2 regions of the Bacillus sp. V33-4 genome follow, and region 1 is predicted to be linked to the other one. Evidence: a T-box and tRNA genes for the amino acid it is inferred to sense, from the RefSeq annotation. Region 1 holds a T-box; the other holds one or more tRNA genes.

The links. The T-box of region 1 lies ahead of ileS (isoleucine--tRNA ligase). A T-box ahead of a tRNA ligase gene usually reads a tRNA of that ligase, here a tRNA-Ile.
Region 2: it has a tRNA-Ile gene. The T-box ahead of ileS (isoleucine--tRNA ligase) is inferred to sense a tRNA for this amino acid. The anticodon was not compared.

Annotation. Positions count from the first base shown of each region.
Region 1 is NZ_PGVC01000004.1:128,065-142,978, forward strand. It holds gene carB (carbamoyl-phosphate synthase large subunit) at 1-3,025, opposite strand, end outside; gene CVD23_RS02750 (carbamoyl phosphate synthase small subunit) at 3,004-4,110, opposite strand; gene CVD23_RS02755 (dihydroorotase) at 4,107-5,393, opposite strand; gene CVD23_RS02760 (aspartate carbamoyltransferase catalytic subunit) at 5,356-6,294, opposite strand; gene CVD23_RS02765 (solute carrier family 23 protein) at 6,462-7,775, opposite strand; gene pyrR (bifunctional pyr operon transcriptional regulator/uracil phosphoribosyltransferase PyrR) at 7,912-8,454, opposite strand; gene CVD23_RS02775 (RluA family pseudouridine synthase) at 8,656-9,567, opposite strand; gene lspA (signal peptidase II) at 9,539-10,048, opposite strand; gene CVD23_RS02785 (hypothetical protein) at 10,205-10,483, opposite strand; gene ileS (isoleucine--tRNA ligase) at 10,685-13,456, opposite strand; T-box leader at 13,541-13,768, opposite strand; gene CVD23_RS02795 (DivIVA domain-containing protein) at 13,819-14,334, opposite strand; gene CVD23_RS02800 (YlmH family RNA-binding protein) at 14,418-14,914, opposite strand, start outside.
Region 2 is NZ_PGVC01000012.1:549-15,462, reverse strand. It holds gene menD (2-succinyl-5-enolpyruvyl-6-hydroxy-3-cyclohexene-1-carboxylic-acid synthase) at 1-807, opposite strand, end outside; gene CVD23_RS04815 (isochorismate synthase) at 804-2,210, opposite strand; gene CVD23_RS04810 (1,4-dihydroxy-2-naphthoate polyprenyltransferase) at 2,540-3,472, shown strand; gene CVD23_RS04805 (glycogen/starch/alpha-glucan phosphorylase) at 3,942-6,350, opposite strand; gene glgA (glycogen synthase GlgA) at 6,340-7,791, opposite strand; gene CVD23_RS04795 (sugar phosphate nucleotidyltransferase) at 7,788-8,816, opposite strand; gene CVD23_RS04790 (glucose-1-phosphate adenylyltransferase) at 8,885-10,030, opposite strand; gene glgB (1,4-alpha-glucan branching protein GlgB) at 9,972-11,918, opposite strand; tRNA gene CVD23_RS04780 (tRNA-Glu) at 12,470-12,541, opposite strand; tRNA gene CVD23_RS04775 (tRNA-Ser) at 12,550-12,640, opposite strand; tRNA gene CVD23_RS04770 (tRNA-Asn) at 12,648-12,722, opposite strand; tRNA gene CVD23_RS04765 (tRNA-Ile) at 12,813-12,889, opposite strand; tRNA gene CVD23_RS04760 (tRNA-Gly) at 12,893-12,966, opposite strand; tRNA gene CVD23_RS04755 (tRNA-Phe) at 13,013-13,085, opposite strand; tRNA gene CVD23_RS04750 (tRNA-Asp) at 13,233-13,308, opposite strand; tRNA gene CVD23_RS04745 (tRNA-Met) at 13,312-13,385, opposite strand; tRNA gene CVD23_RS04740 (tRNA-Ser) at 13,837-13,929, opposite strand; tRNA gene CVD23_RS04735 (tRNA-Ile) at 13,946-14,022, opposite strand; tRNA gene CVD23_RS04730 (tRNA-Met) at 14,187-14,263, opposite strand; tRNA gene CVD23_RS04725 (tRNA-Ala) at 14,287-14,362, opposite strand; tRNA gene CVD23_RS04720 (tRNA-Pro) at 14,377-14,453, opposite strand; tRNA gene CVD23_RS04715 (tRNA-Arg) at 14,464-14,540, opposite strand; tRNA gene CVD23_RS04710 (tRNA-Leu) at 14,577-14,665, opposite strand; tRNA gene CVD23_RS04705 (tRNA-Gly) at 14,678-14,749, opposite strand; tRNA gene CVD23_RS04700 (tRNA-Leu) at 14,757-14,841, opposite strand.

The DNA.
Region 1 (14,914 bases):
TATTGATGACAAACTGCGCCTGCCCGTTACGAATCACGTCAAGAAGGTCAGGCCCTGCTGCGCCAATTTTATCAACTACTTTAACCGGTATCCCTGCTCGTTCCAGAAATTGAGCGGTACCGCTGGTCGCGATCAGCCGGAAGCCGACATTGGTAAACCTTCTCGCAATCTGTAAAGCTTCTTCCTTATCTTTATCAGCAACGGTCAGCAATACGGTGCCAAAGTTTTGGATTTTCATCCCGGAGGCTACCAATCCTTTATACAAAGCTTTTTCCAGTGTCCAGTCTTTACCCATTACTTCACCTGTAGACTTCATTTCCGGCCCGAGGGTAATATCGACTCTTCGCAATTTAGCAAAAGAGAACACGGGAACTTTCACATACACACCATGCTTTTCAGGGACAAGTCCCGATTTGAAGCCCTGATTTGCGAGCGATTGCCCGAGAATGACCTTCGTCGCAATATTCGCCATTGGGACCTGGGTAATCTTGCTTAAAAAAGGGACAGTCCGGCTCGAACGGGGATTTACTTCGATTACATAAACTTGTTCATTTGCAACAACATACTGAATGTTTAGAAGGCCGATAATTCCGAGCCCTTTCGCCAGCTTTTCAGTATATTGGATCAGATTTGCTTTTACTGCTTCAGAAATGTTTTGCGGCGGATACACGGCAATCGAGTCGCCGGAGTGGACGCCGGCCCTTTCTATATGTTCCATAATCCCCGGTATCACAACTGTTTCCCCATCAGAAATCGCATCGACTTCAATTTCCTTACCTGTTAAATAGCGGTCAACCAGGACGGGATGTTCCGGGTTTACTTTAACAGCATTTTTCATATAATGGAGCAGTTCTTCCTCCTGATAAACGATTTCCATCGCTCGTCCACCCAGAACATAGGAAGGCCTGACGAGGACCGGATAACCGATCTTGGCGGCGATCTTGACCGCCTCTTCGACAGACAATGCCGTTTTCCCTTGCGGTTGCGGAATTTTCAATTCAGAAAGCGCCTGTTCAAACTTATCCCTGTTTTCAGCGCGATCAAGGCTTTCCAATGAAGTACCGAGTATTTTGACGCCTCTTTCCACCAATGCCGAAGCGAGGTTAATGGCGGTTTGGCCGCCAAATTGGACGACTACACCTTCGGGCTTTTCAAGGTCGATGATATGCATAACATCTTCAATCGTCAGCGGTTCAAAATACAGCTTATCCGAGATGCTAAAATCGGTGGATACCGTTTCCGGGTTGCTATTGATAATAATGGCTTCATAGCCGGCTTCCTTGATCGCCCACACAGAGTGGACCGTCGCATAATCAAATTCAATGCCCTGGCCAATCCGGATCGGCCCTGAACCGAGGACAATGACACTTTTCTTATCGGTGACGATCGATTCATTTTCGTCTTCATAAGTTCCGTAATAATAAGGAGTTTCCGATTCAAACTCCGCAGCACAAGTATCAACCATCTTGTAGACTGGAATGATCTTATGGTCAGCTCTCCAGCTGTAGACGTCTTTTTCATGGCTATTCCAAAAGCAAGCGATTGTTTTATCGGAAAAGCCCATTCTTTTGGCTTTTAAACCAATTTCAGCATCAAACGGTTTTTCAATCAACACATTTTCTAAAAGGACAATCTTCTCCATTTTATTAAGGAAGAATAAGTCAATCCGGCTCCACTCATGCAGCTTTTCAATCGAGACACCCCTGCGGATTGCTTCACCGATATAAAATAGTCTTTCATCGCCCGCTTTGCGAATTCGTTTTTCGAGGATTGTATCATCGATTGCATCCGCATTGTTGAGCATCAGGTGGTAGACGTTCGCTTCAAGCGACCGGACGGCTTTAAGCAGCGATTCTTCGAACGTGCGGCCAATTGCCATCACTTCACCTGTTGCCTTCATCTGTGTTCCAAGCGAGCGATTCGCCGATTCGAATTTATCAAAAGGCCATCTCGGAATTTTTGTCACGATATAATCCAATGCAGGCTCAAAGCATGCATATGTTTTGCCTGTAACGGGATTCATCATTTCATCCAAGGTTAATCCAATTGCAATTTTCGCGGCAAGCTTGGCAATCGGGTATCCTGTCGCCTTCGAGGCAAGGGCCGAAGAACGGCTTACGCGCGGGTTTACTTCGATAATGTAATATTGAAAGCTGTACGGGTCGAGGGCAAGCTGAACGTTACAGCCGCCTTCTATTCCAAGTGCACGAATAATTTTAAGAGACGCATTGCGGAGCAGCTGATACTCCCGGTCGGTTAACGTCTGGCTTGGCGCGACGACAATCGAGTCGCCGGTATGGATGCCAACCGGATCGATATTCTCCATATTGCAGACGACGATGGCGTTATCATTCGAATCACGCATCACTTCATATTCGATTTCTTTAAAGCCGGCAATACTTTTTTCCAATAAGCATTGTGTGACCGGGCTGTACTTTAAGCCGCTTGTAACGACTTCAATCAGCTCTTCCTCATCCCGGCAAATTCCGCCGCCCGTTCCGCCCAGTGTAAAAGCAGGGCGGACAATGACCGGATAACCTACTCTGTCAACAAAGCGGAACGCTTCGTCAAAATTGTGGATAATATCACTGTCAGGTACCGGTTCCCCGAGCTCATTCATCAAGCTTCTGAACAAGTCGCGATCTTCCGCCTGTTCAATTGCCGACAACTTTGTGCCGAGAATTTCGACACCGCACTCCTCCAGCACACCTGATTTAGCCAGCTCGACGGCCAAATTCAAGCCCGTCTGGCCGCCAAGCGTCGGAACGAGCGCATCCGGCCGCTCCTTGCGGATAATCCGGCTCACGAACTCAAGCGTCAGCGGTTCGATATAGACGGAATCGGCGATCTCCGTATCCGTCATGATCGTGGCCGGATTGGAGTTAACAAGGATCACTTTATAGCCTTCTTCTTTAAGGGCGATGCATGCCTGTGTTCCCGCATAATCAAATTCTGCCGCCTGGCCGATCACAATCGGACCTGATCCGATCACTAAAATACTGTTTATATCTGTACGCTTTGGCATTTGTGAGCTCCTTCCCGATTTTCAGATTCAATCATTGCTAGGAAACGTTCAAATAAATGGTTGGCATCTTCCGGCCCTGGCGAAGCCTCCGGGTGATATTGAACAGTGAAGGCAGGATAAACCTTATGTTTTAGCCCTTCAATCGTTCCATCGTTTAAAGCGAGATGGGTAATTTCGAGCTCCGTTTGCTCAATCGATTCCGCTTCCACTGTGTAACCGTGATTTTGCGAGGTTAAAGCTACTTTCCCGGTTGTTAAATCTTTGACCGGATGGTTGGAGCCGCGATGACCAAATTTTAGTTTCACCGTATCGGCCCCGCAGGCAAGGGCGAACAGCTGGTGGCCGAGACAAATGCCAAACAGCGGCACCCTGCCCAAAATTCCTTTAATCATTTCAGTTGCCGCCGCCACATCCTTTGGGTCTCCAGGTCCATTGGACAGCATAACGCCATCGGGACTTAAGTTGATGATTTCTTCAGCACTTGTATTGTAAGGGACAACAATGACATCGCAATCCCGCTTATTCAATTCCCTTAAAATCCCATGCTTCATTCCAAAATCGACCAAGACGACCCGCCTGCCTCGTCCCGGGCTTGGATAGGCGGTTTTCGTTGAGACTTGCTTCACCTGGTCGATGGGCAAATGCGTTGTGCGCAGCCTCTCGGCAACTGTCCCGGGATGTTCACCGATGCTGCAAATAGCCCCTTTTAGTGTACCGTGCTGGCGGATAATTCTTGTCAGCTTCCGTGTATCAATCCCGGCAATTCCCGGAATGTTTTTGATTTTAAAATATTCATCAAGTGTCTTTTCACTTCTCCAGTTTGACGGGAAATCAGCAGCTTCTTTGACGATAAAGCCGTGGATCGCAGGGGTGATTGATTCAAAATCATCCCTATTTATTCCATAATTGCCAACCAATGGATATGTGAGCGTAACTAGTTGCCCGCAGTAAGATGGGTCCGAGAGGACTTCCTGATAACCGGTCATGCCAGTATTAAAAACAACTTCACCAATTGTGTCGACATCGCTTCCGAATCCCTCGCCGATAAATACTGTTCCGTCTTCAAGAATCAGCTGTTTTTTCATGCTGTCACACTCCCTTTGCTCCATGCTTTGCGTCCATTTACGATCGTCATTACCGGCCAGCCTTTGCATTCCCAGCCTGTGAATGGCGTATTTTTTCCTTTTGATAAAAACCGTTCGGGATCAATCGCTTCTGTTTGCTCTAAATCAATCAGGACGATGTCAGCTGCTGCTCCCACTTCAATTTTCCCGGAAGCAAGTCCGAACGCTGCTGCCGGTTTGATCGTCAAAAAGTCGATCAACTGCTTCAGGGTGATAAGTCCTTTTTCGACTAAATATGTGTTTAATAGCGGAAAAGCGGTTTCCAACCCGACAATTCCAAACGGTGCAAGCTGCATGCCCTCCGCTTTTTCTTCTGCCATATGCGGCGCATGGTCGGTCGCGATGAAATCAATGGTTCCATCAAGCAGCCCTGCAATCAGGGCTTCCCTGTCCGCTTTGCCGCGCAATGGGGGGTTCATTTTATAATTCGGATCAAGCCCGGGTATATCCTCGTCGCATAACAATAAGTGATGCGGGGTCACTTCCGCCGTCACTTTAATTCCGGCCCGTTTTGCATCCCTGACAACCCGCACCGACTCTTTCGTGCTGATGTGGCAAACATGATAGTGGCAGCCGGCCGCTTCCGCCAATAGAACATCACGGGCAATATGGACAGATTCACAAACCGACGGAATACCACTCAGCCGCTGTCTTTTTGAAAAATTCCCTTCGTGAACAGATCCTTTATTAATCAGTGTATTTTCCTCACAATGGGCAACAATTGCCATGTTTACTTGCGCTGCATTTTTCATGGCGGCCAGCATCATGCCGGCTGATTGAACACCAACTCCGTCATCTGTAAACGCAAAGGCGCCTGCTTCTTTCAACACCTTAAAATCGGTCAGTTCCTCACCAAGCTCCCTGATTGTGATCGAAGCATATGGAAGGACGCGGACAGCCGCTTTTTCAGCAATCCGCTTCTTCAGCCACTCCAGTTGTTGTTGCGAATCCGGGACAGGTCTTGTATTTGGCATCGCCGCAACCGTTGTAAAACCGCCTTTTGCCGCGGCCTTTGTTCCGGTTTCAATCGTTTCTTTCTTTTCCCCGCCCGGTTCTCGTAAATGGATATGAAGGTCAATAAAGCCCGGAGCGATCATTTTTCCTTCGGCATCAATCACTTCTGCTTCTTCAACAGTGATATGCTCGCCAATTTCAGTAATTTTTCCGGCTTTAATATAAATGTCGGCTTTGCGAAATTCCCCGTTATCAGAAAGCAAATTGCCGTTTTTGATAATCATTGACATTTGGTATCCCTCCCATTAATGATTCGATTGATCTCTTCAAAACGGCCATGCGTACAAATACGCCATTCTCCATTTGTTTAAAAATTCTCGAGCGTTCGCATTCTACTAAGCTATCAGCAATCTCAACGTTTCGGTTTACCGGAGCGGGGTGCATGATGATGCTGCCGCGCTTCATCCTTCTTTCCCTTGCTTCTGTTAATCCATATGCAGAATGGTAGCTTTCCGGTGATTGAACTCCTTTTTCGGCATGGCGCTCGTGCTGTATGCGCAGCAGCATCACAACATCAGCTGTTTCAATCGCTGAGTCGATATTCTCGTAGCGGCCCGCTTCAAGCAGGCTGTTATCGAACCACTCTTCGGGCCCGGAAAAAACAACTTCTGCACCAAGTCTTGAAAGGACATTTGCATTTGAGCGGGCGACCCGGCTATGACGCAGGTCGCCGATAATGGCCACCTTCAACCCGATAAAGTGAACAAACTCTTGCTGGATCGTCAGCAGGTCAAGCAGTGATTGGGTTGGGTGGTGGCCGCAGCCGTCTCCGCCATTAATAATCGCCAAGCCTGTTCGGCTGCAAAGCTGGTCAAAATACCGTTCCTGTTGATGGCGGATCACCACGGTATTTACACCAATCGCTTCAAGGGTGCGAACAGTATCATATAAGGTTTCCCCCTTCGAAACACTGGAAGCACCTACTTCGAAAGGAATGACTTCCAAGCCAAGCTTCCGTTCTGCCACTTCGAAGCTTGATTTTGTCCGTGTACTTGCTTCGAAAAAAAGATTTGCAACAAAAGTCTGCTTGCCTGGCTTCCAGACCATCCCCGCGGAAAACCGCTGTGCTTCAGAAAGAATCTCGTTGATTTCACTTAGTTCAAGTTCAGTCGTAGTGAGCAAATGTTTCATCACGAAGCTCCCCTTTTTCTTAAAATTATTCTTCAAAAAAACACCCTGACTTTATAAGCCAGGGTGTAAGAAACGTTGTGAATGAACCGGTCATATACAGGGATTTTTCCCATAGGCCGGTCATCTAACACCCTTGCAAGCCTCTCGGACTTTTTTAAAAGGTGATACTATGCAGTTTCGTGTTCTTCATCTTCATCAAATCCAAACAGGTCATCCTTCACTTGCTCACGGCCTGGCAGGACGATATTGAGCACTAGACCGGCAATGGCGGCCAGCGCCATGCCCTGAATCTGGAATTGGTCTGAAATGCGGATGAAAGCGCCGCCGATTCCGATCACCAGGATGACAGAGGCGATTACAAGGTTGCGCTTGTCTCCAAAATCAACCTTGTTGTCGACAAGCATCCGCAAACCGGAAGAAGCGATGATTCCGAACAGGAGAATCGAAACTCCGCCCATAACCGGGGTCGGGATCGTGCTGATTAAAGCTGTTACTTTACCGATAAATCCAAATACAGTCGCAATTATGGCAGCTCCCGCGATTACATATACGCTGTAGACTCTCGTGATCGCAAGCACGCCAATATTCTCCCCATAAGTTGTTTTCGGAGGACCGCCAATTAAAGCGGAGATCATCGTTGCCATCCCGTCACCCAAAATAGAACGGTGCAGGCCGGGATCTTTTATATAATCCTTACCCACCACTTTACTTAAAACAAGCTGATGGCCAATATGCTCGGACAGCGTCACAACTGCAACCGGCACCATCAAGAGGACAAGCTCCCATGAGACTGTGACCTGATAATCAGCAAATGGAATTAAGAATTCCGGATTTTCCAGCCAACTTGCTTGTTTAACCGCTGTAAAATTCACGATTCCGATCAGCAGTGAATAGGTGTATCCAATAACAATCCCTGCCAATATCGGCACAAGGCTCAGCATTCCTTTTAAATATATCGAAAAAATAATCGTTGCAGCCAGTGTCACCAATGCTGCTGAGAAGTGGAGCAGGCTGTATTCTGCGTCAGGACTATTCGGGTTATTCATCGCCATACTAACGGCTGTTCCGGCAAGCCCAAGACCGATTACGATGATAACCGGCCCGGTTACGATTGGCGGAAGTAAATTCATGATCCATCTGTAGCCGGCTTTTTTAATAACAAGAGCAACGACTCCATACACGAGTCCGGCAATAAAGCTTCCGATCATCGCTGCGCCCGGGCCGCCGCCCGCTTTAGCTGCAATGACAGGAGCTATGAAGGCAAAAGATGAACCCAGATAGGCGGGAACCTTCCACTGTGTAATCATCAAAAAGGCAAGTGTGCCGATTCCGCTTGAGATAAGGGCGATCGCCGGGCTTAGCCCGACTAAATATGGAACTAAAATCGTCGCGCCAAACATGGCGAATAAATGCTGTAAGCTTAAGGTCAGCCATTGTCCCGGCGTGGGAACATCTTTAATACCTAACATCGGTCTGGTCATATTTATGTCTCCTTTTACTTTGTAATGAAAAACCCTCTTTATGTCCGGGGCACAAAGAGGGTACGAAAACGCCTAAGCAAGCTCCTTAGCCGATTCCCCCTTTGTCAGCCTCTCGGGACTGCCGTTAAAAGGGTATTTATTTTTCAAAAATGCTGACTTGATCTTCCTGATCAACTTCCTTTAATTCAACAACAATTTTTTCGGAGCTCGCCGTCGGGATATTTTTTCCAACATAGTCGGCCCGAATCGGGAGTTCCCTGTGCCCTCTGTCAACGAGGACTGCTAGCTGGACAGCAGCCGGCCGCCCGATATCGATTAGCGCATCCATGGCTGCTCTGACTGTTCTTCCCGTATAAAGAACGTCATCAACGAGAATTACTTTTTTATTTGTAATATCAACGGGAATATGGGAGCCTTTGACCAGTGGTTCCAGATCGGCCGTTTTCTTTGTCAGATCATCTCTGTATAAAGTAATATCAAGCTCGCCAACGGCTATTGCCATTCCTTCAATTTGTTCAATTCTCTCAGCAAGCCTTTTTGCAATATATATGCCCCTTGTTTTAATTCCGATTAAAATGCAGTCGGAAATCCCTTTATTCTTTTCGATAATTTCATGGGCTATCCTTGTCAGCGCCCTGCGAATTGCTTGTTCATCAAGGACGATTGCTTTTTGCGGCATCGTATCACGCCTTCCGTGAAATTTACATAGTCGACAACATAAGAAAACCCTCTTACCTGAAAGGCAAGAGGGTACACGAATTTGATTCATCACAAAAGTGCATGGGCAGCACCTTTGCATATCCGTTCCTTCTCAGCCTCTCTGGACTGTTTTTAAAGGACTATTCAACTAAAGCAATCTTAAAATACATGTAGGTTTTTGTCAACCGTTATTTCGAAGTTTATCCAATAGCTGCTGAAAATCTGGCGGAAGTGGGGCTTCAAACTCCAAGTATTCCCCTGTTCTTGGATGTGAGAAGCCTAACACTCCAGCATGTAGAGCCTGCCCGCCAATATCGAGTGTTTTTCTTGGACCGTATTTAGGATCGCCTGCCAACGGAAAGCCGATATATTTCATGTGGACACGAATCTGATGTGTCCGTCCTGTCTCCAGTTGGCATTCCACATAGGAGAAGTCAGTGAACCGTTCCAACACCTGAAAATGGGTGACAGCATGCTTCCCGTTATCGACAACTGTCATGCTCTGCCTGTCTTTCGGATCCCGTGCTATCGGGGCATCAATCGTACCATGATCATGGGAAATGATTCCGTGGACAATCGCTTTATATTTGCGGGTTACTGTTTTGTTGACAAGCTGGTTTACCAGGCTTTCGTGTGCCAAATCATTTTTAGCGACCATTAACAATCCCGATGTGTCTTTGTCAATGCGATGGACAATCCCGGGGCGGAGCACGCCGTTGATTCCCGACAAATCCCGGCAATGTGCCATCAATCCATTCACAAGTGTGCCGTTCATATGTCCCGGGGCTGGATGGACGACCATTCCTTTCGGTTTATAGACGACGAGCACATCCCGGTCCTCATAAAATATGCCCAGGTCCATTTCTTCAGGAATGACGTCCAGCTCTTCCGGTTCAGGAATGGTCACCTCAATTTCGTCATTTATGTTGCATTTGTAGTTCGTTTTTATTTTTTGGCCGTTCACTAAAACGTGGCCTTCTTTAATCCACTGTTGAACTTGCGTCCGCGACCATTCCTCGTTTAATGAAGAAAGAACCTTGTCGATCCTGTCATGTGCCTGTTCTTCAAGAATGGTGTGTTCCATTTTCTCCATTAGCTTTCTCCTTCTTTATGTTTCGTTCTTCCAGCAGCATCTGCAGCATTAACAAACCGACTCCGATTACAAGCGAAGAATCAGCAATGTTAAAGATCGGAAAATCATACCCAAATATATATGTATCAACGAAATCGACGACTTCTTTCCGCCAGACTCGGTCAATAAAATTCCCGATTGCGCCGCCGAGCATTAATCCAAGTGAAACACCAAGCAGCCGCTTACCTTTGGCAGCTTTCTGGATATAATAAACGATACCAACGATGACGATAATTGTAATAATATAAAAGAAGCCCATTTGACCCTCGAGAATCCCCCAAGCAGCACCCCTATTACGATGGGAAGTAATATACAAGAAGTTTTCAATAATTTCAATACTTTCGCCAAGCTCCATTGTTTTGACGACGAGCCATTTTGTCCACTGATCAACAACGATCACAAATATAGCGATTAAATAATAAAACACAAAGGCAACCTCCAAGCATTTACTCACTATCAGGCTTCATCTTTTCCCGTCCTCGAAGGGATTGAACGGTGCGCAGATTTGAGCGTTTTACCGGGCGCTGGACCTAGCCAAGCCCGCTTTTACATCACCTTTGCATTTTAGCATAATTTTCTTAAAAACAACAATTATTCATCAATGGAGAGATTTACGGTAATATTGGTCAAGCTTGCTAATATCATCGATCGATTTAAGCGTTGGAATCATCGCTAAAAGGCCGGCCGGAAGCAGCTCCCCCGAGACTTCGCATTTGCCATAATCTCCTGCCTGCAACTTTTTTAATGCCGAATCTACATCATGCAATTCCGCCTGGATATAATAATAAACTGAACTTTGACCGCCATTGAGTTTGTGTTGTAATTCCTGTCTTGTTTTACGGAGTTCGGAAATGAGGTCTTGCGTGACTGCATCCATACCATTGCCTCCGTTCATCCTTTTGTTAACTTAGTTTTTCCGTTCTTATCTTTTAAAACCATGCAAACATTTTACAGACAGTACAACAAATAGGAGGGCGATGGCGGAAGATCTTTTCTCATCAGATTTCGATCATAAATCCGGAGCTTTGAATCAAAAAAAACCTCCCGAGCATCAGCCCGAAAGGTTTTTAGATCTATATTAGCTTAAATGATTGTAATGTTCTTCGACAACCGCAGCACAGCGCGGGCAGAGTGTAGGATGCTCTGGAACCTGGCCAACCTCCGGTGTAACAACCCAGCATCGTTCGCAAGTCTCGCCTTCAGCTTTGGAGACAACGATTGCTGCATTTTCAAGCTTTAACGCATGTTCTGGTGCCTCTTCGTACGAGCCTGCTACTTCAAAGCTGGAAACGATGAATAGCTGCTCAAGGTTTTCGTCGATCGAATCGAGGAGCGCCTCTGTCCTATTACGAACAAACAAGGTTACCTTCGCTGTTAACGATTTACCAATTACCTTCTCATTGCGCGCTTCTTCCAGAGCCTTCAACACATCGTTTCGAAGCTTCATGAAAGCTGTCCACTTTTCTTCAAGCTCTTTTGCGTTTGGCAATTCTCGATATTGAGGCATATCTGTAAGCTGGACGCTTTTTTCGTCAACCGCCGGTATATGAGCCCAGACTTCATCGGCAGTATGAGAAAGAATCGGAGCAACAAGCTTCACTAATGCAGTTAAGCTTTCATATAAAACGGTTTGAATAGCACGGCGTTCAGCATTGTCCTTCGCTTCAATATAGAGAACATCTTTTGCAAAATCAAGGTAAAACGCGCTTAGGTCGAGCGTACAAAAATTATTTACGGCGTGATAGATTCCGGCAAATTCAAAATTTTCATATGCATCATGAACATTTTTAATCAGTTTGTTCAGTTTTACCAACATAAACTGGTCCACTTCGCGCAAATTCTCGAACGGAACAGCATCTGCAGCAGGATTGAAATCAGCAAGATTTCCCAATAAGAAACGGAAAGTGTTGCGTATTTTCCGGTAAACTTCAGCAACCTGCTTCAAAATCGGATCGGAGACACGGACATCTGATTGATAATCAACCGATGCGACCCAGAGACGGAGAATGTCAGCGCCAAGCTGGTTCATCACCTTTGCAGGGACGATTACATTCCCAAGCGATTTGCTCATTTTCTTACCTTCACCATCAAGAGTGAAGCCGTGGCTTAAAACTCCTTTATACGGAGCTTTTCCGGTCACTGCAACAGCTGTGGACAGAGAAGAATTGAACCAGCCGCGGTATTGGTCAGAGCCTTCCAAATACAGATCGGCAGGCCGTTGTAAGTCTTCACGCTCCTCTAAAACTGCTTGATGAGAAGAACCGGAATCAAACCAGACGTCCATAATATCGGTTTCTTTTGTAAAAATGCCGTTCGGGCTGCCTGGATGGCTGAACCCTTCAGGTAAAAGCTCATTCGCTTCTTTCTCAAACCAAATATTTGAACCGTGTTTGCGGAAAAGGGCGGACACATGGTCAATTGTTTCATCCGTAATAACCGGATCACCATTTTCGGCATAGAATACCGGAATTGGAACACCCCAGACACGCTGGCGGGAAATACACCAATCGCCCCGATCGCGGACCATATTATGAAGACGGGTTTCTCCCCATGCCGGTACCCATTTTGTTTCTTCCACAGCATCTAAAAGGTCTTCACGGAAATCTTTAATCGATGCAAACCATTGCGCGGTTGCTCTAAAGATAACCGGCTTTTTCGTTCTCCAATCATGCGGATAGGAGTGGTTAATAAACGAAAGCTTAACAAGCGCTCCGGCTTCTTCAAGCTTTTCTGTAATCGGCTTATTGGCTGTGTCGTAAAATAAGCCTTCAAATCCAGGTGCCTCGTCAGTCATAACACCTTTATCATCGACTGGATTTAAGACGCCAAGACCGTACTTCTGACCGACGTAAAAGTCGTCTTCACCATGTCCGGGAGCAGTGTGCACACAACCTGTTCCAGCATCCGTTGTAACATGCTCACCCAGCATAACAAGGGAATCGCGGTCATAGATAGGATGCTTGGCAAGAACGTATTCAAGCTCGCTGCCTGTTACTTTTTTAACAACCTCAGCAGTCTCCCAACCAACCTCATTTGTCACGGATTCAAGCAGTGCTTCGGCAACGACATATTTTTTCCCATTAGCCTTAACGACCACATAAGTGAGATCCGGATGAACAGAAATTCCAAGGTTTGCAGGAATCGTCCATGGCGTTGTTGTCCAAATCAGGATTTCTGTGTCAGTATCCAATACACCCTTGCCATCCTTTACTTTAAAGCCGACAAAAATCGATGGTGAGCGTTTATCCTGATACTCAATTTCTGCTTCGGCAAGAGCGGATTCGCTTGACGGAGACCAGTAAACAGGCTTTAAGCCTTTGTAAATATAGCCCTTTTTCGCCATTTCGCCAAAAACTCTAATTTGCTGTGCCTCATACTCGGGCTCCAAGGTAATATACGGATTTTCCCAGTCTCCGCGTACGCCAAGGCGTTTGAACTGGGTACGCTGGCTGTCAATTTGCTGATAAGCATATTCCGCACAAAGCTTGCGAAATTCTGCTACCGTCATTTCCTTCCGTTTAACTCCTTTGTTTGTCAATGCCTGCTCAATCGGCAAACCATGTGTATCCCAGCCCGGAACATATGGGGCATTGTAGCCGCTCATCGATTTATAGCGGACGATAAAATCTTTTAATACTTTATTTAGGGCATGGCCCATATGAATATCACCGTTTGCATACGGAGGGCCATCATGCAGAACAAACATTGGACGGCCTTTAGTGCGCTCCTGGACCTGTTTATATATATCCACTTCCTGCCAGTGTTCCTGGATTTCCGGTTCGCGGTTGGGCAAATTTCCGCGCATTGGAAATTCGGTTTTTGGCATCAATAATGTATCTTTGTATTCCATTTCAATCTCCTCCGTTCACATCGCTAACTCTTATCATGATTTCCAAATTCAAAAAAACCAAACAAAAAAAACCTTCTCATCCCGGAAAGGGACGAGAAGGTTTTTTCCCGCGGTACCACCCTTATAGACAGCATAAATATCTGTCCACTTCAGCATTCGTAACGTGAATGATACGTCAAAGCTTAATTACATCGTGTTCAGCCTTGAACTCGAGGGTGATTTTCCAACTTTCGCTCTTACCAGGCTTCCACTGTCCCTGGTTCGCTATAAATAAAGCCTTGAAAATTGTACTGTCCCTGTCAACGTAGTCATTGTCTATTCAAGTATTATCCTAATATTATATGTGAAAAGTCATCTATTCGTCAAGCAAGTGAATCTTCTTCTTCAGAAGCTTTTAGCTCAGCCGCATCCAGTTCGTATTGGAGCAAATGGTCCCAGTCATCATTGTTAAGCAGGTCAAGCTGCGCTTCAACCAACATTTTAAAGCGGGTTCTAAACACCTTTGACTGCTTCTTTAAATCTTCAATTTCCAGCGCAATTTTTCTTGCTTTTGATAATGATTCATTGACGATCCGGTCCGCGTTCTTCTCCGCTTCTTTAATGATAAGCTTCGCTTCCTTATGGGCATTGCGCTTTACTTCTTCGGCTGCTTCCTGGGCGATCACGATCGACTTATTTAGCGTTTCCTCTATATTGCTAAAATGGCCAAGCCGCTCTTTCTGGTCATTAAGCCGTTCTTCCAACTCTTTCTTTTCACGTAAAATCAACTCATAATCCTTGATTACTTGATCAAGAAACTCATTCACTTCATCTTCATCGTATCCCCGAAACCCTTTGCTGAATTCCTTGTTATGGATATCTAATGGTGTTAACGGCATTACGCCACCTCCCGGTTAACAATCATGTTCTGTATGTACTAATATTCGACAAGATATTATAAAATCCTTTTTAAACGCGTGAATTATTTTTGCCTTCCTGCAGTGATCTTCCATTTATCCTTTTTCGTTTTCCCTTCAATCGAAATAAGCTTGCAACGCCGATAACCCTTTATCGAAATAATGTCTCCCGCACCGCACTCAAACGATGTACTTTCAATCGTGCTCCAATTAACCTTGACAATGCCCTGTTGAATCAACAGCTGTGCTTTTTGGCGGGAAAGATTATATAAACCGGCAACAACTGTGTCCAATCGAAGTGACGAAATGGTTGCGGATAATTCTGACCATGCTTCCGCAACGGACAATGCATGCTCGAGCGGAATCTCTTCGATCCTGACCGCAGCCTTCCCGACCGACTGCAGCTGATTTCTCACATAATCTGCTATCTCTTTTGCCGCGAAAAACTGCACTCGGTCCTGATCAACTAAAATATCGCCGAATTTCCCCCGTTTCAAGCCGAGCGACATCAGGCTTCCTAAAACTTGGCGGTGCTCAATTGTAACAAATTTTGCCGGATAGG
Region 2 (14,914 bases), on a different contig from region 1:
ATAGTCTTTGTTATGCTTGCCGCTTCTGAGTTGCGATAGCGGGTCTGCAATGATTGGAAACTGAAGCTTTTGCGCCAATTGAATGATTGATTCTGTCAATTCAGAATTATCAATGGGGCCACAGACGATAATGCCTTTTTCAAATTGATTGATATGTTTCGAAATTTCCTGATATTTTTCAGTACTCAAAGTTAAATCTCCAGAGTGGATTCCGACATATTTGTCGGTTCTCTCCTCGTGCTCGAACAAATTTTGTTTCAGCAGGTCAGGCAAAAGAGGTTCTCGGAACGGGAAATTCAAATGGACCGGGCCGGCCGGTGCCCTTAACGCTGTTGCAGCAGCACGTGCGCAAACAGTTCTTGCATAGCGCAGCATATCAGGCGAATCTTCAGGCATCGCCATTTCCATAAACCATTTCACATGTCTTCCATATAAATGAATCTGGTCGATTGCCTGCGGTGCCCCGACGTCCCTTAATTCGTGGGGGCGATCAGCGGTCAGGACGATTAACGGCACCCTGGAGCTGTTTGCTTCAATAATTGCTGGATAATAGTTAGCCGCAGCTGTACCTGACGTACAAAGAATTGCGGTTGGGCGATGCGAAGCTTTGGCCATCCCTAACGCAAAAAACGCCGCTGAACGCTCGTCTACATGAACGTAAAGACGAAGTTCTGGATGGGCAGCCATCATTAGCGCCATTGGAGTTGATCGGGATCCGGGGCTTACGACAACATCCTTTACCCCAGCTGTCACTAATTCCCCTACAAAAGCAGCGATATACGCGGTTAAATTTTCTTGATGACTCATTCCATTCTTCCTCCAAGAGCTGTAAGCATTGGGCGAAATTTGATTCCCGTCTCCAGGTACTCACTTTCCGCATTTGAATCTGCGACAATTCCGCACCCGGCAAACAATGATGCCTCTTCTCCCTGAATCAATCCGGAACGAATCGATACCGCAAACTCACCGTTATCATGATAATCCACCCAGCCGAGCGGAGCAGCATAAAAACCCCGGTCCATTGCCTCAACCTCTCTAATCTTCGCAAGCGCTTCGTATTTTGGCGAGCCGCCTAATGCAGGAGTTGGATGGAGCCGTTTCACCAGCGAAAGCAATGTTTTATTCTGGAACAGCCTCCCGGTAACGGGCGTATATAAATGCTGAATATCCCTCATTTTTAAAAGTTGCGGCTCGTTCGGCATGTCCACATGTTCACATGCATCTGCCATAGCTTCTTTAATCATATCGACAACATATTGGTGCTCGATTAAATTCTTTTGATCCGTTAGCAGCGTTTTGCCGAGGAGTTTGTCTTCCTCCAGAGTTTTGCCCCGCGCAATCGAGCCGGCAAGGCAAGTCGACTTAACCTGGTTTGCCGCTTTTTTCACAAGCCTTTCCGGGGAGGCTCCAATAAAGCAATCCCCATTTGACTCAAAGGCAAAAATAAAGCTCTCTCTTTGTTCCTTGAGCAACCGTGAGAGAACCATTTCCACTTGAACTGCCTCTTTAAAATAGAGGCGGAGCTCCCTTGCAAGAACGACCTTTTTTAACGAACCTTCCTGCAAATCGGCGACAACATTGGAGACAGTATTTTTCCAATCCCCGGGATCTATCTCCTCTTTATGCAAAAGCTTAGCGCTATCGTAGTGGGCAGTTTTTGCGGCAGAGGAAAGAAGCTCCTGCCGATTTGCCGCCACTTTTTCAGCCAATGAAGCATCATCATGCTGTGTGCAAACCACATTAGTTGTTAAGTAGCTTTGTCCATCTATTATACTGAGCATATATTTTGGGATATGGAAAAGAGAATCGGAAAACTTTGACCATAACAGGGTTTTCTGTTTTAGCGGGTCAAAGGAAAATCCACCGAACATAACAGGACCCAGCCCTGGTTGTGGGTATGGATTATAAATGACAGAGCCTTCAATAAAGCGCTTCCACTCTTTTTCAGTCTGAAGAACACGATCATCCGCCTGGTCGGATTGAATTTGCTTGCATATCCCGAGGCCGATAATCAAGGTTTGGCCGGAAGGATCCTTCCAAAAAAACCGTTCACCGAGATATTGCTCCCTTCCAGCAGCGAAATAATCAAGAGGGTCGATATGACCGAGTTTATGAACTTCACTAACCAATACAGGCTTTGCTAACCTTCTGGCCCTATCTATCGCTTCCGATATGCCTTCCTTAAGCTCTGTATCTTGAATAGTAACCAAAAAAATCCCTCCAATAACAGCGAAATAAAGCTGTTATCCTTCGTTATAAACTTATTTTAAGATACACCTCCTGCCAGTGCAATGTCAATAATGCTGATCAGATGATTCCTAGTAATTTCCTTATTATATAATTTCCTTTTTAACAGCTGGCAAAAGCAACCTGAAATATACGAAAAAAGTCATTGACAGTGCTTATCCGATTACCTAAACTAAAAATTGTAAACAAAAAGTTCACACGGTTGCCATCTATATATTTTTGACAAATCTATACACTTTCGATAAAATAAGTAGGTTTGCACTATCATTTTTTATAAGGGAGAGACAGATTGATGCAATCTCATATGCACACAAGTCCTTCACCTGTTGCATCTTCACAAAATTGGAGAGTCTGGTGGCAATTAACGCGCCCCCATACGTTAACAGCAGCGTTTGTACCGGTCCTGCTTGGAACCGCGTTAGCGCTCCAGGATACTGACATTCATATTGGTTTATTGGCAGCAATGCTCATTGCCAGTTTATTTATTCAGGCTGCTACGAATATGTTCAATGAGTATTATGATTATAAACGCGGCTTGGATAACGAAGAATCAGTGGGCATTGGTGGCGCGATTGTCCGACACGGTATTTCTGCGAAAACGGTTATCTCACTGGCTCTTGGTTTGTACGGGCTCGCGCTCCTGATCGGAATTTATATTTGCATGAACAGCACATGGTGGCTTGCATTAATTGGGCTCGCTTGTATGCTTGCCGGATATTTATACACTGGCGGTCCTATCCCGATTGCCTATACCCCATTCGGAGAACTCTTTGCCGGCCTGTTTATGGGCATCATGATTATCTTAATTTCCTTTTATATTCAGACAGGCTTTATCTCGACGATCAGTATTCTTGTCTCAATTCCAATCGCGTTATTGGTCGGGGCGATACTGCTTGCCAACAATATTCGCGATCTCGATGGCGATAAAGAAAATGGGCGGAAAACGTTGGCCATATTACTGGGCCGAAAACGGGCGATCTATTTATTGGCCGGAAAATTCATTATCTCGTTTGTCTGGGTTTTTGGATTGATTGTAAGTGCCAAGGCATCACCATGGCTTGCTCTTGTTGTGTTGAGCGCCCCGAAAGCGGTGGAAGCGATCAAGGGTTTCATTGGCAAAACAGTGCCGCTCCAGATGATGCCTGCTATGAAAGCAACAGCCCAAACCAACACTATTTTTGGATTTTTACTGTCGATTGGGTTGTTCCTGAGCTATTTTTTATAAATTTGTTATTAACGGCTTCCGTCTCAACGAGGAAGCTTTTTTATTTTTCGAAAAAGATCATCAGTCTTTTTTGGATTAGAGTTGTCCACTGCTTCCAAACCCACTATCTTCCTCTTAAGGCGATCGAGACTGGAACTTACGGAATCACCGTTTGGAGATATTCCATACCACAGGTCTGATCGGTATGCAGAAGACAATCATAAAGACAAAAAATGAGGCCGGAATCCGGCCTCATTTTCTATAGTTAAAGTATATAATTTTTGATACTTCTTAGTAGGGCGTTTCCATGTCCAGCCCCAGCGCCTAGCCCTTCGAGTCGCTTCGGTCCTGCCAATGAAGTCAAAGAACGACTTCACCGTCAGGCCCTTCGACGTACAGGACGTACTAGTGCCGACGTTGCCACAGGACGTGGCGCTTCTTAGTCGGCCAGCGCTTGTCGGGGCTGAACAAGGCGCTTGCGCTTGTCTTACTATCTTACCGCTCCCGGAGAAGAATTGATGTTCCATATATCATCCGCATATTCCCGAATCGTCCGATCACTCGAAAAATAGCCGGAATGGGCTATGTTCATTAAGCTCATTTTCAGCCAGCCCTGCTCGTTTTCGTACGCTTTGCCTGCCTGTTTATGAATATCGGCATAAGAGGCAAAATCCCTCAATACAAAGTACTGATCATTCTGCATAAGCAGGGAATCATAAATGGTTTCGAACTCATCTCCGACGCCTGGAAAAAAGCCATTGCCAAGCGAGTCGACTACATTCCGAATCCGCGTATCAAGATGGTAATACTCACGGGAATGATAGCCGCCGTTTTGATAATAGTTCAAAACTTCACTTGCACTCAAACCAAACACAAAAATATTCTCCTCGCCGGCTTTCTCCATAATTTCAATATTTGCACCGTCCAATGTTCCGAGCGTGACAGCGCCATTCATCATGAATTTCATATTCCCGGTGCCTGATGCTTCTTTGCTCGCGGTCGAAATCTGTTCACTAATGTCAGTGGCCGGAAATATTTCTTCAGCAAGCGAAACGCGATAATTTTCCAGAAAGATCACTTTCAGCTTGTCGTTTACTTTCGGATCATGATTCACTTTGTCGGCAACAGCATGAATCAGTTTAATTATCTTCTTCGCATAATAATAGCCCGGCGAAGCTTTTGCCCCAAAGATAAACGTTCTCGGGTGCATATTAAAACTTTGGTCATCCTTGATTTGCTTGTATAAATGCATGATATGGAGAATGTTTAGCAGCTGGCGCTTATAGGCGTGCAGCCTTTTCACTTGCACATCAAAAATTGAAGCAGGATCAACGGTTATACCGGTTTTCTCCTTGATTTTCAAGGCTAGGCTTTCCTTGTTGCCCCTTTTAATAGCGTTCATTTGTCCCAAGAGTGACTGATCATTAAGATGCTCACCCAGATGAGAAAGGGAGCTGGGATTTCCCACCCAGGACGGGCCAATCGTCTCGGTGATTAATGCAGCCAGACGCGGGTTTGCCTTGAGGAGCCATCTTCTGTGGCTAATTCCATTTGTTTTATTATTAAATTTTTCAGGCGATATTTCAAAAAAGCGGACCATCTCCCGTTGCTTCAAAATATCTGTGTGAATTTTTGCGACTCCGTTGACACTATGGCTTCCAACGATCGCAAGGTGGGCCATTTTCACTTTTCCATGTGCGATAATCGCCATAGCTTCAATCCGCTCCCAATCACCGGGATAGCGCAGCCATAAATCTTTACAAAAACGCTCGTTAATTTCATTGATGATCATATAAATTCTCGGCAGCAACGGCTGGAACAGGCGAATCGGCCATTTTTCGAGCGCCTCTGAGAGAGTCGTATGATTCGTATAAGAAATCGTTTTCGTCGTCACTTCCCAAGCCTGGTCCCAGCCAAGCTTCTCCTCATCGAGCAATATCCGCATCAGCTCCGGGATCGCCAAAACAGGGTGTGTATCATTAATATGAAGCCCTATGTATTGAGGCAGTTTAAGCAAGCTGGCATGATTACGCTTATATGAACGGATAATGGAACGAATACTTGCTGAGACAAGAAAATATTGCTGCTTTAACCGCAAGATTTTCCCTTCGTCATGTGTATCATCAGGATAAAGAAACTCAGACACGGATTCTGTTTCCCTTTTGTACTTCAAAATATCCTTATTAATTGGATATGGGGACGGCTCTGCACTCCAAAGCCGCAGCGTATTTACCGTATTTGTGTTATAGCCAACGACCGGAATATCATATGGAACAGCAGTAATCATTTCCGCATCCACATGGCGGAAACGAAGCCCGCCTTTTTCCGTATAGCTTTCAACAGTCCCCCAAAACGGGATATTGATGGCTAAATCTGCTTTACGCACTTCCCACACATGGCCGTGCCGAAGCCATTGTTCCGGCAGTTCAACTTGATAGCCATCGACAATTTTCTGCTCAAAAAGGCCGTGCTTATATCTGATGCCGCAGCCATGTCCCGGCATATTTAAAGAAGCAAGCGAATCAAGGAAACATGCTGCGAGTCTGCCGAGTCCGCCATTTCCAAGTCCTGCGTCCGCCTCGACCTCTTCAAGTTCATCCAGGTCGATTCCAAGTTCTTTTAAACCGTTGCTCACTACCTCTTCCATCCCGATATTCATCAAATTATGCCGCAGCAGCCGCCCGAGTAAAAACTCGATTGACAGGTAGTATACTTGCTTCGTCCCTGTGCTTCTGTAGCGCTCGTTCGTTTGAATCCAATCCGGGCTGATGTATTCCCTGATCATGCTGCCGAGTGTATGAAACTGGTCCCATTTCGTACTGTCATTAAAACTTTTGCCATATGTCATCTCAAGGCGCTGCAGGAACAAAGCTTTAAATTCCTCTTTGTTAGAAAACATGACTATCACTCCTTGAGATCAGCTCAGCATAAAGCTTATTATATTTGAATGCCGACTGCGCCCAGCTGTAGTCAGTTTTCATCGCCCGTTTTACAAGCTGATCCCAGATCTTTTTATCTTCATAAAAGCGGAGCGCCCTCCGGATCGTGTAAAGCATATCGTGGGCATTAAAGTTTTTGAAAGAAAAACCATTGCCTTCATTGGAAAACTCATTGAAGGGTTGGACTGTATCATTTAAGCCTCCCGTTTCCCGGACAATCGGTACCGCTCCATAATTCATTGCGATCATCTGGCCAAGGCCGCACGGTTCAAATAGGGACGGCATTAAAAACAAATCTGCGCCGGCGTATATTTTATGGGCCAATGCTTCATCGAACCCGATATGTGCATTAAATTGTGATGAAAACTGGTGGCTCTTCCACCTGAAAAAATCCTCAAACTCCGCATCCCCTGTCCCTAAAACAACCATTTGCATATTTTCAGCCATGAGCTCATCAAACACCCGTTTGACGAGATCGAGTCCCTTTTGCTTAGTAAGCCTTGTGATCATCACCAAAAGCGGCGTATCAGCCTGCTCAGCGAGCCCGAACAAACGCTGCAGCTCTTGTTTGTTTTTTATTTTTCCGGCCAAATTGTTATAACTGTATGGATGTGTTACAAAAGGATCATTGGCTGGATTGTAAAATTCATCGTCAATTCCATTTAAAATACCAACCAAATCGGCGTTTCTTCTCCTCAGCAATCCATCGAGTTTTTCCCCGTAATAAGGCATTTGAATTTCTTCTAAGTAGGAAGGGCTGACCGTTGTGATCTTATCAGCGGCAACAAGTGCCCCCTTCATAAAATTGACATCTCCATAAAATTCAAGCTGTTCACTGTTAAAATATTCATCGCCGAGACCCAGCAAATCGTGCAAAACTTCCTTAGGATATACGCCCTGAAATTGCAGGTTATGAATCGTAAAAACAGTTCTGATCATTCCATAGCCTTCCCTTTTTGCATATCTTGCTTTAAGCAGGAAAGGAATCATGCCAGTATGCCAATCATGGCAATGAAGAATATCAGGATAAAAATCGAGGCAGGACAAGCTTTCTAGCACAGCCCGGTTAAAGTAAGCAAATCGTTCACCGTCATCAAAATATCCGTACAGGCGATCGCGCTTAAAATAATACTCATTGTCGACAAAATAATAGGTTACCCCTTCAAATACAAGCTCTTCAATCCCGCAATACTGGTTGCGCCAGCCGACCTGTACATTGAGTTCACAAATCTTTTTTAAACGCTTCCGGTACTCTTCCGGGAGGCTCCCGTATTTTGGCATGATGACACGGATATCCGTTCCGAGTTTTTTCAATTCTCTTGGCAATGATCCTGCAACATCCGCCAACCCGCCGGATTTAATGAACGGCATACACTCCGATACAGCAAATAGTAGCTTCACGAATTCATCAACGCTCCCTGTACGGTTCCTTTTCGAATCACATACGGATGGCGGCTGGAAGCCTTCATAACAGTATTCGGCTCTATCTTTACATCCTTATCCAAAATAACTGAATCTAGCACACAGTTTTCGGCAATTTGGCATTTTTGCATAATGATACTGTTTCGAATCACCGAGTTTTTGCCGATCTTTACTCCCCTTGAAATAATGCTGTTTTCCACATACCCATCAAGGATACAGCCGTTCGCAATCATCGCATTTTTGACTCTCGCTCCTGCTAAATAGCGGGTTGGCGGTTCATCTTTTACTTTTGTATAAATTGGCTGATCCTTCAAAAATAGCTGCTGCCAAATCGTTGGTTGAAGAATGCTCATGCTCGCATTGAAATAAGTGTTAATTGAGTCGATCATAAAGGTGAATCCGGTATAATTATAGGTGCAGAGCCTATATGAATGGCCAATATCGGCCACAACATCCCGCATGCAGGTATAGCCCGTATTTTCTCTTGTCTCAATTAATTCAATCAACAGGGATTTTTTCACCAGATACATTTCTAGCGATTTTCCCTTCTGGCGAATCTCTGTAATATCACATCCGGATGCAAGATGCCAATCAAGGACTGGCCTGAAATCCATATTTAACACGGTGTAACAGTTCGCAATCACGGCATAATCCTGTGTACTTCGGTAAAAATAATCGAGGTTTGCCGCAAAGTGGGTAAACGATCCAATTCCCTGCTGCGGCCCATCTAAATTTGGCGATGGAAAAAAGAACAGTCCATCCCGCTTTCGATTGAGGTCCCAGTTTCGCCCGGAACCTAAATGGTCCATTAAGGAGCGGTATTGGAATTTTGGAAAAATCGCAACGCTCTCAATTTCTGAATTCACCATATTTGATAATACAAAGTCAATTAGTCGATATCGCCCGGCGATCGGAACTGCTGCAAGAGAACGATGAATAATCAATTCTTCTAAATCTTCATGATAGGTCGTTGCATCAATAACACCCAGTAGTCGCTTTTTCAACTTTTGTCCCTCCCGATTTATTATTTGTCAGCGTTTCAGACTAATGTTTACTGTTTGTCTGGATAACATTATGAGAAAATACCTTTCAGCAGTTCATCGGTCACGAGTACCACTTCTTCCGATTCATCGACAGGGCGGATCACCGTGCCGTCAGGAACACGGATATTGGAAGGAACGATCGCTTTTTCGATATAAGTGTTTTTTCCGATGACAGCATCCGGCATCACGACCGTTTCTTTGACAACCGCCCCTTTTTCAACGGTAACACCCTGGAATAAAACAGATTTTCTAATATCCCCTTCAATGGTGCAGCCTTCGTTGACGAGCGATTCAGTAATATCCGCTTCCGCTGAAATATATTGTGGAGGATGGTTCGGGTTGATTGAGTAGATTCGCCACGAATAATCAAACAGGTTAAGTTGACATTCTTCATCCAGCATATCCATGTTTGCTTCCCAGAGGCTTTTTACTGTCCCAACATCTTTCCAGTAACCTTTAAATGGATAGGCATACATTTTCTTTTTCTCATCAAGAAGGAGTGGAATGACATCCTTGCCAAAATCATGTGAGGATTCCGGGTTACGGTCATCCATTTCCAAATACTCTTTTAAAACGCTCCAGTTGAAAATATAAATTCCCATTGAGGCAAGATTGCTTTTTGGCATTTGCGGTTTTTCGTCAAATTGGGTTATTTTCATGTCGTCGCTCGTATTCATAATCCCGAATCGACTCGCTTCAGCCCAGGGAACTTCGATGACGGAAATGGTCACATCTGCCCCTTTTTCAACGTGGTATTGCAGCATTTGTTCGTAATCCATTTTATAAATGTGATCTCCGGAGAGGATTAGTACATATTCAGGGTCGTACTGAACTAAATAATTTAAATTTTGGTAAATGGCACTCGCTGTTCCTGTATACCATTTCACTTCAGAGGACTCGCTATATGGGGGTAAAACTGTGACCCCTCCATCTTTTCGGTCCAGGTCCCAGGCACTGCCGATGCCAATATAGGAGTTTAAAACAAGAGGTTGATATTGAGTGAGGACACCGACAGTATCAATCCCGGAATTTGTGCAGTTGCTCAACGTAAAATCAATGATTCTATATTTGCCGCCAAATGGAACGGCCGGCTTCGCCAGGCTCTTCGTCAATGTACTAAGCCTGCTTCCCTTTCCTCCTGCTAGTAGCATTGCGACGCACTTTTTCTTCACCATTGCTGTTCATCTCCTTCCGCTTTTTCACAGGTCTTAATATGGTTAACCCAAATGGCGATACCGTTAATTTCACAGAATAAGGCCTTCCGTGAAAGCTGCTTTCTTCCGCTTTTACAACCCGCTTGTTCACAAAACCTGCCCCGCCAAATGCGAGCTGGTCACTGTTAAATATTTCGCGGTACTGTCCTGCCGCAGGAACACCAATTTTATAATCCAGATATGTTTTTTCTGTAAAATTACCAATGATGATAAAAAACTCGCCCTCTTTTGCCCCCTTACGCATAAAAGAAAAGATTGACTGCTGCCCATTATCCACGTCAATCCATTCAAAACCTTCACCCAGGTGATCGAGTTCGTACAATGGTTTGGAACGCTTATAAAGCTTAAGTAATTCTTTAACATAGTCATTTAATTTTTTGTGCATGTCATACTCAAGCAAATGCCAATCAAGCTGTTCTCTAAACTTCCATTCTGCAAACTGACCAAGCTCGGTGCCCATAAACAGCAGTTTTTTCCCTGGGTGGGCAAACATAAATCCAAGCAAAAGACGCAGTTGCGCAAATTTTTGCCAATAATCTCCCGGCATTTTATCCAGCAGCGATTTCTTGCCATGCACCACTTCATCGTGGGAGAATGGCAAAACAAAATTTTCATTAAATGCATATAACAGTGAAAATGTTACTTTGCTGTGGTGTTTTGCTCTTTGAGAGGAGGGAGCTTCCATATAGGTCAAAATGTCATTCATCCAACCCATATTCCACTTATAATTGAAGCCCAGCCCGCCATAATGCACAGGGCTGGTCACCTGTGGCCAGTCCGTTGAATCCTCTGCGATCATCAACATGTTCTCGTCTTGCTCAAAGATAGCCTTATTCAATTTTTTTAAAAATTCGAGCCCGTATGGATTGGAATGGCAGCCATCTGAATTAGGCCAATAGATGATGTTCGCCACTGCATCAACACGAAACCCGTCCACATGGAAATATTCCATCCAAAACAATGCATTGGAGATCAAAAAACTTTGTACTTCCGGCTTTCCGAGATCAAAATTGGCCGTTCCCCATTCATGATTTTCCCGGTCATGGCTATTTTGGTACTCAAACAAATAGCTCCCATCAAAGCGAAACAGTCCATGATCATCCTTGCAAAAATGCCCGGGAACCCAGTCAAGTATTACACCTATCCCATTTTGATGGCACTGATCAATGAAAAACATCAGGTCTTGCGGTGTGCCGTAACGGCTTGTAACGGAATAATAGCCAGTACCCTGATAGCCCCATGAGTCGTCGAACGGATGCTCAACTAATGGCAACAGCTCAATCTGCGTAAAACCATGCTCCAGGACATACGGAATTAGTTGCTCAGCCAACTCCCTGTAAGTAAGAAAACTTCCATCCTCTTTCCTTTTCCAGGAGCCTGCATGCACTTCGTATATCGCTGCCGGCTCAGCATAGATCGGCTTTTTCTCTTTGCGAGTTCGCCAATTATGGTCGTTCCATTGGTAACCGTTAAGAGAATATACAATTGAGGCAGTTCGTGGGCGAAGCTCGGAATAATAGCCGAATGGGTCTGATTTTAGCAGCCGTTCACCGTTATGATTGATAATTTCATACTTATATAGGGCACCCTCCAGATTTCTATCGACCATCAGCATCCAAACACCTTCATTATTCACTCTATGAAAGGTATACCCTTCTCCATTCCAATTGTTGAAATCACCGACTAGTCTGACAATGGCAGCAGATGGAGCCCATACACAAAATCGGGTAAACTGCCTCTCATTTTCCTCAAATAGATGGGCACCAAATAAACGGTAGCTTTCATAAAACGTACCTTCATGAAACAAATGCAGCTGATAATCCGTAGGCAATAATGAATTCAAAACAATCCTTCTCCCCGCTCCAAAAATATTTCATGACTTTTATCTATTATTCGATTTGAGTTTCGAATATCCTTGTAAAAGTTTTTTTAATTTTATGACAATAAACACTGTTTTTCGATAAAATTTGAATAGAAATATGTAAATAACTGGGGTTTCGACAATATTATCAGCAAGCAGTTACGAAAAAGCAGTTTAGTAATATAGGATTTTATTAGTCGTTGTTTTAATAGGACAGACAGGAGTCTCGTTGTTATAGTCTTCTCGTTCATTCGATGACTCCAGCCCATGATCTTATTTCGTCAGACAAATGTAAAAAAGCCCGGCACCATTATTGATGCCGAGCTTTGTATAATAGAAACACAAATGGATTAGAAATGAGAGGATACATGGGAATAACCAATCTGCTTGACAGGCCCGATATCATTTAAGCGGAAATTCAGGGAATTAAGCCAAAGCCATTTTACTGTTAGCAACTAGAACCAGGATTGAATTCAATTTACATGGCAAACCCAAATCAAAAAAGCTGCTGACACATTGTCAACAGCTTTTTTGATAGATGACCCCTACGGGATTCGAACCCGTGTTACCGCCGTGAAAGGGCGGTGTCTTAACCGCTTGACCAAGGGGCCGTTTATTATGGCGGAGAAGGAGGGATTTGAACCCTCGCGCCGCTTACGCGACCTACACCCTTAGCAGGGGCGCCTCTTCAGCCTCTTGAGTACTTCCCCATATAGATGGCTCCGCAGGCAGGATTCGAACCTGCGACCGTTCGGTTAACAGCCGAATGCTCTACCACTGAGCTACTGCGGAATATTAAGATACTGCGGATTATTAAGATATTTTTTATCGCTAGTCTAGAAGAACAACCAAGCTATTCTCCCGAGCTGAATTTTATACGAATGGTGGGCCTAAATGGACTCGAACCATCGACCTCACGCTTATCAGGCGTGCGCTCTAACCAGCTGAGCTATAGGCCCATTTGGAGCGGGTGATGGGAATCGAACCCACGATATCAGCTTGGAAGGCTGAAGTTTTACCATTAAACTACACCCGCATCATATTTATAGAAGTTTTCTATACATATCCACAGACAATAAAGGTGGCTCAGGACGGAATCGAACCGCCGACACAAGGATTTTCAGTCCTTTGCTCTACCGACTGAGCTACTGAGCCATAATTCAAATATTCCCTAAACTTTAATTCAGTAAGTCCTTTGCTCAAAAGATCTCACGATCTTTCTCGCAGATTGCCGCAGAAGCTTTTCATCGATGTGAGCAATCTGCTCTACCGACTGAGCTACTGAGCCAATTAAAAAAAAAATGGCGGTCCCGACCGGGATCGAACCGGCGATCTCCTGCGTGACAGGCAGGCATGTTAACCGCTACACCACGGGACCAGATTGCGGGGGCAGGATTTGAACCTGCGACCTTCGGGTTATGAGCCCGACGAGCTACCGGACTGCTCCACCCCGCGACAATAGAAATTATAAAGTTTTCCCTATGCACTTTGATAGCATTAGGACTGTCCCGATCTCAGGATGCTAAACCAAGCTGCAGCTCGATCGGTACAACTCGCAGTTTATTCTGTGAAGTAACGCTCGTTGCTCCACCCCGCGACAATAGAAATTATTAAGTTTTCCCTATGCACTTTGATTGCATTAGGACTGTCCCGATCTCAGGATGCTAAACCAAGCTGTGGCTCGATCGGTACAACTCGCAGTTTATTCTGTGAAGTAACGCTCGTTGCTCCACCCCGCGACAATAGAAATTATTAAGTTTTCCCTATGCACTTTGATAGCATTAGGACTGTCCCGATCTCAGGATGCTAAACCAAGCTGCGGCTCGATCGGTACAACTCGCAGTTTATTCTGTGAAGTAACGCTCGTTGCTCCACCCCGCGACAATAGAAATTATTAAATAAAATATGGAGGAGGAAGAGGGATTCGAACCCCCGCGCGGTATGACCCGCCTGTCGGTTTTCAAGACCGATCCCTTCAGCCAGACTTGGGTATTCCTCCGAATAATAAGTATTAATGGTGGACCTTGTAGGACTCGAACCTACGACCGGACGGTTATGAGCCGTCTGCTCTAACCAGCTGAGCTAAAGGTCCATGTTGAGTATTTTAATAAAGATTGTAGTCAAAAACCGTCTGTCCCCATCTCAGTATGTTCATTCAAGCAGCGGCTCGATGGGTACAAATCGCAGCTTGATTCATGGATGCTTTGCTCGTTGCTCTAACCAGCTGAGCTAAAGGTCCATAATCATTTATTTATTTGGTAGCGGCGGAGGGGATCGAACCCCCGACCTCACGGGTATGAACCGTACGCTCTAGCCAGCTGAGCTACACCGCCAAATTTAAAACAATAATAATCAATGGTGGAGCCTAGCGGGATCGAACCGCTGACCTCCTGCGTGCAAAGCAGGCGCTCTCCCAGCTGAGCTAAGGCCCCATACGCGTTTTTACTGGTCGGGAAGACAGGATTCGAACCTGCGACCCCTTGGTCCCAAACCAAGTGCTCTACCAAGCTGAGCTACTTCCCGAGATATAATATGGCGCGCCCGACAGGAGTCGAACCCATAACCTTCTGATCCGTAGTCAGACGCTCTATCCAATTGAGCTACGGGCGCATATATTGAAAGTTATTTTGCTATCGCAAAAAACTTTGGTGCCGAGGACCGGAATCGAACCGGTACGGTAGTCACCTACCGCAGGATTTTAAGTCCTGTGCGTCTGCCAGTTCCGCCACCCCGGCTAATTTAATAAGAGCGGAAGACGGGATTCGAACCCGCGACCCCAACCTTGGCAAGGTTGTATTCTACCACTGAACTACTTCCGCAATAAAATGGTGCGGGTGAAGGGAGTCGAACCCCCACGCCTTGCGGCGCCAGATCCTAAGTCTGGTGCGTCTGCCAGTTCCGCCACACCCGCATTTGTTAGATGTCAGATTTTAAGAAATTGCTCTGAAACAAGTTTTTGAATCCGACTTCTGATTTTCATTTTC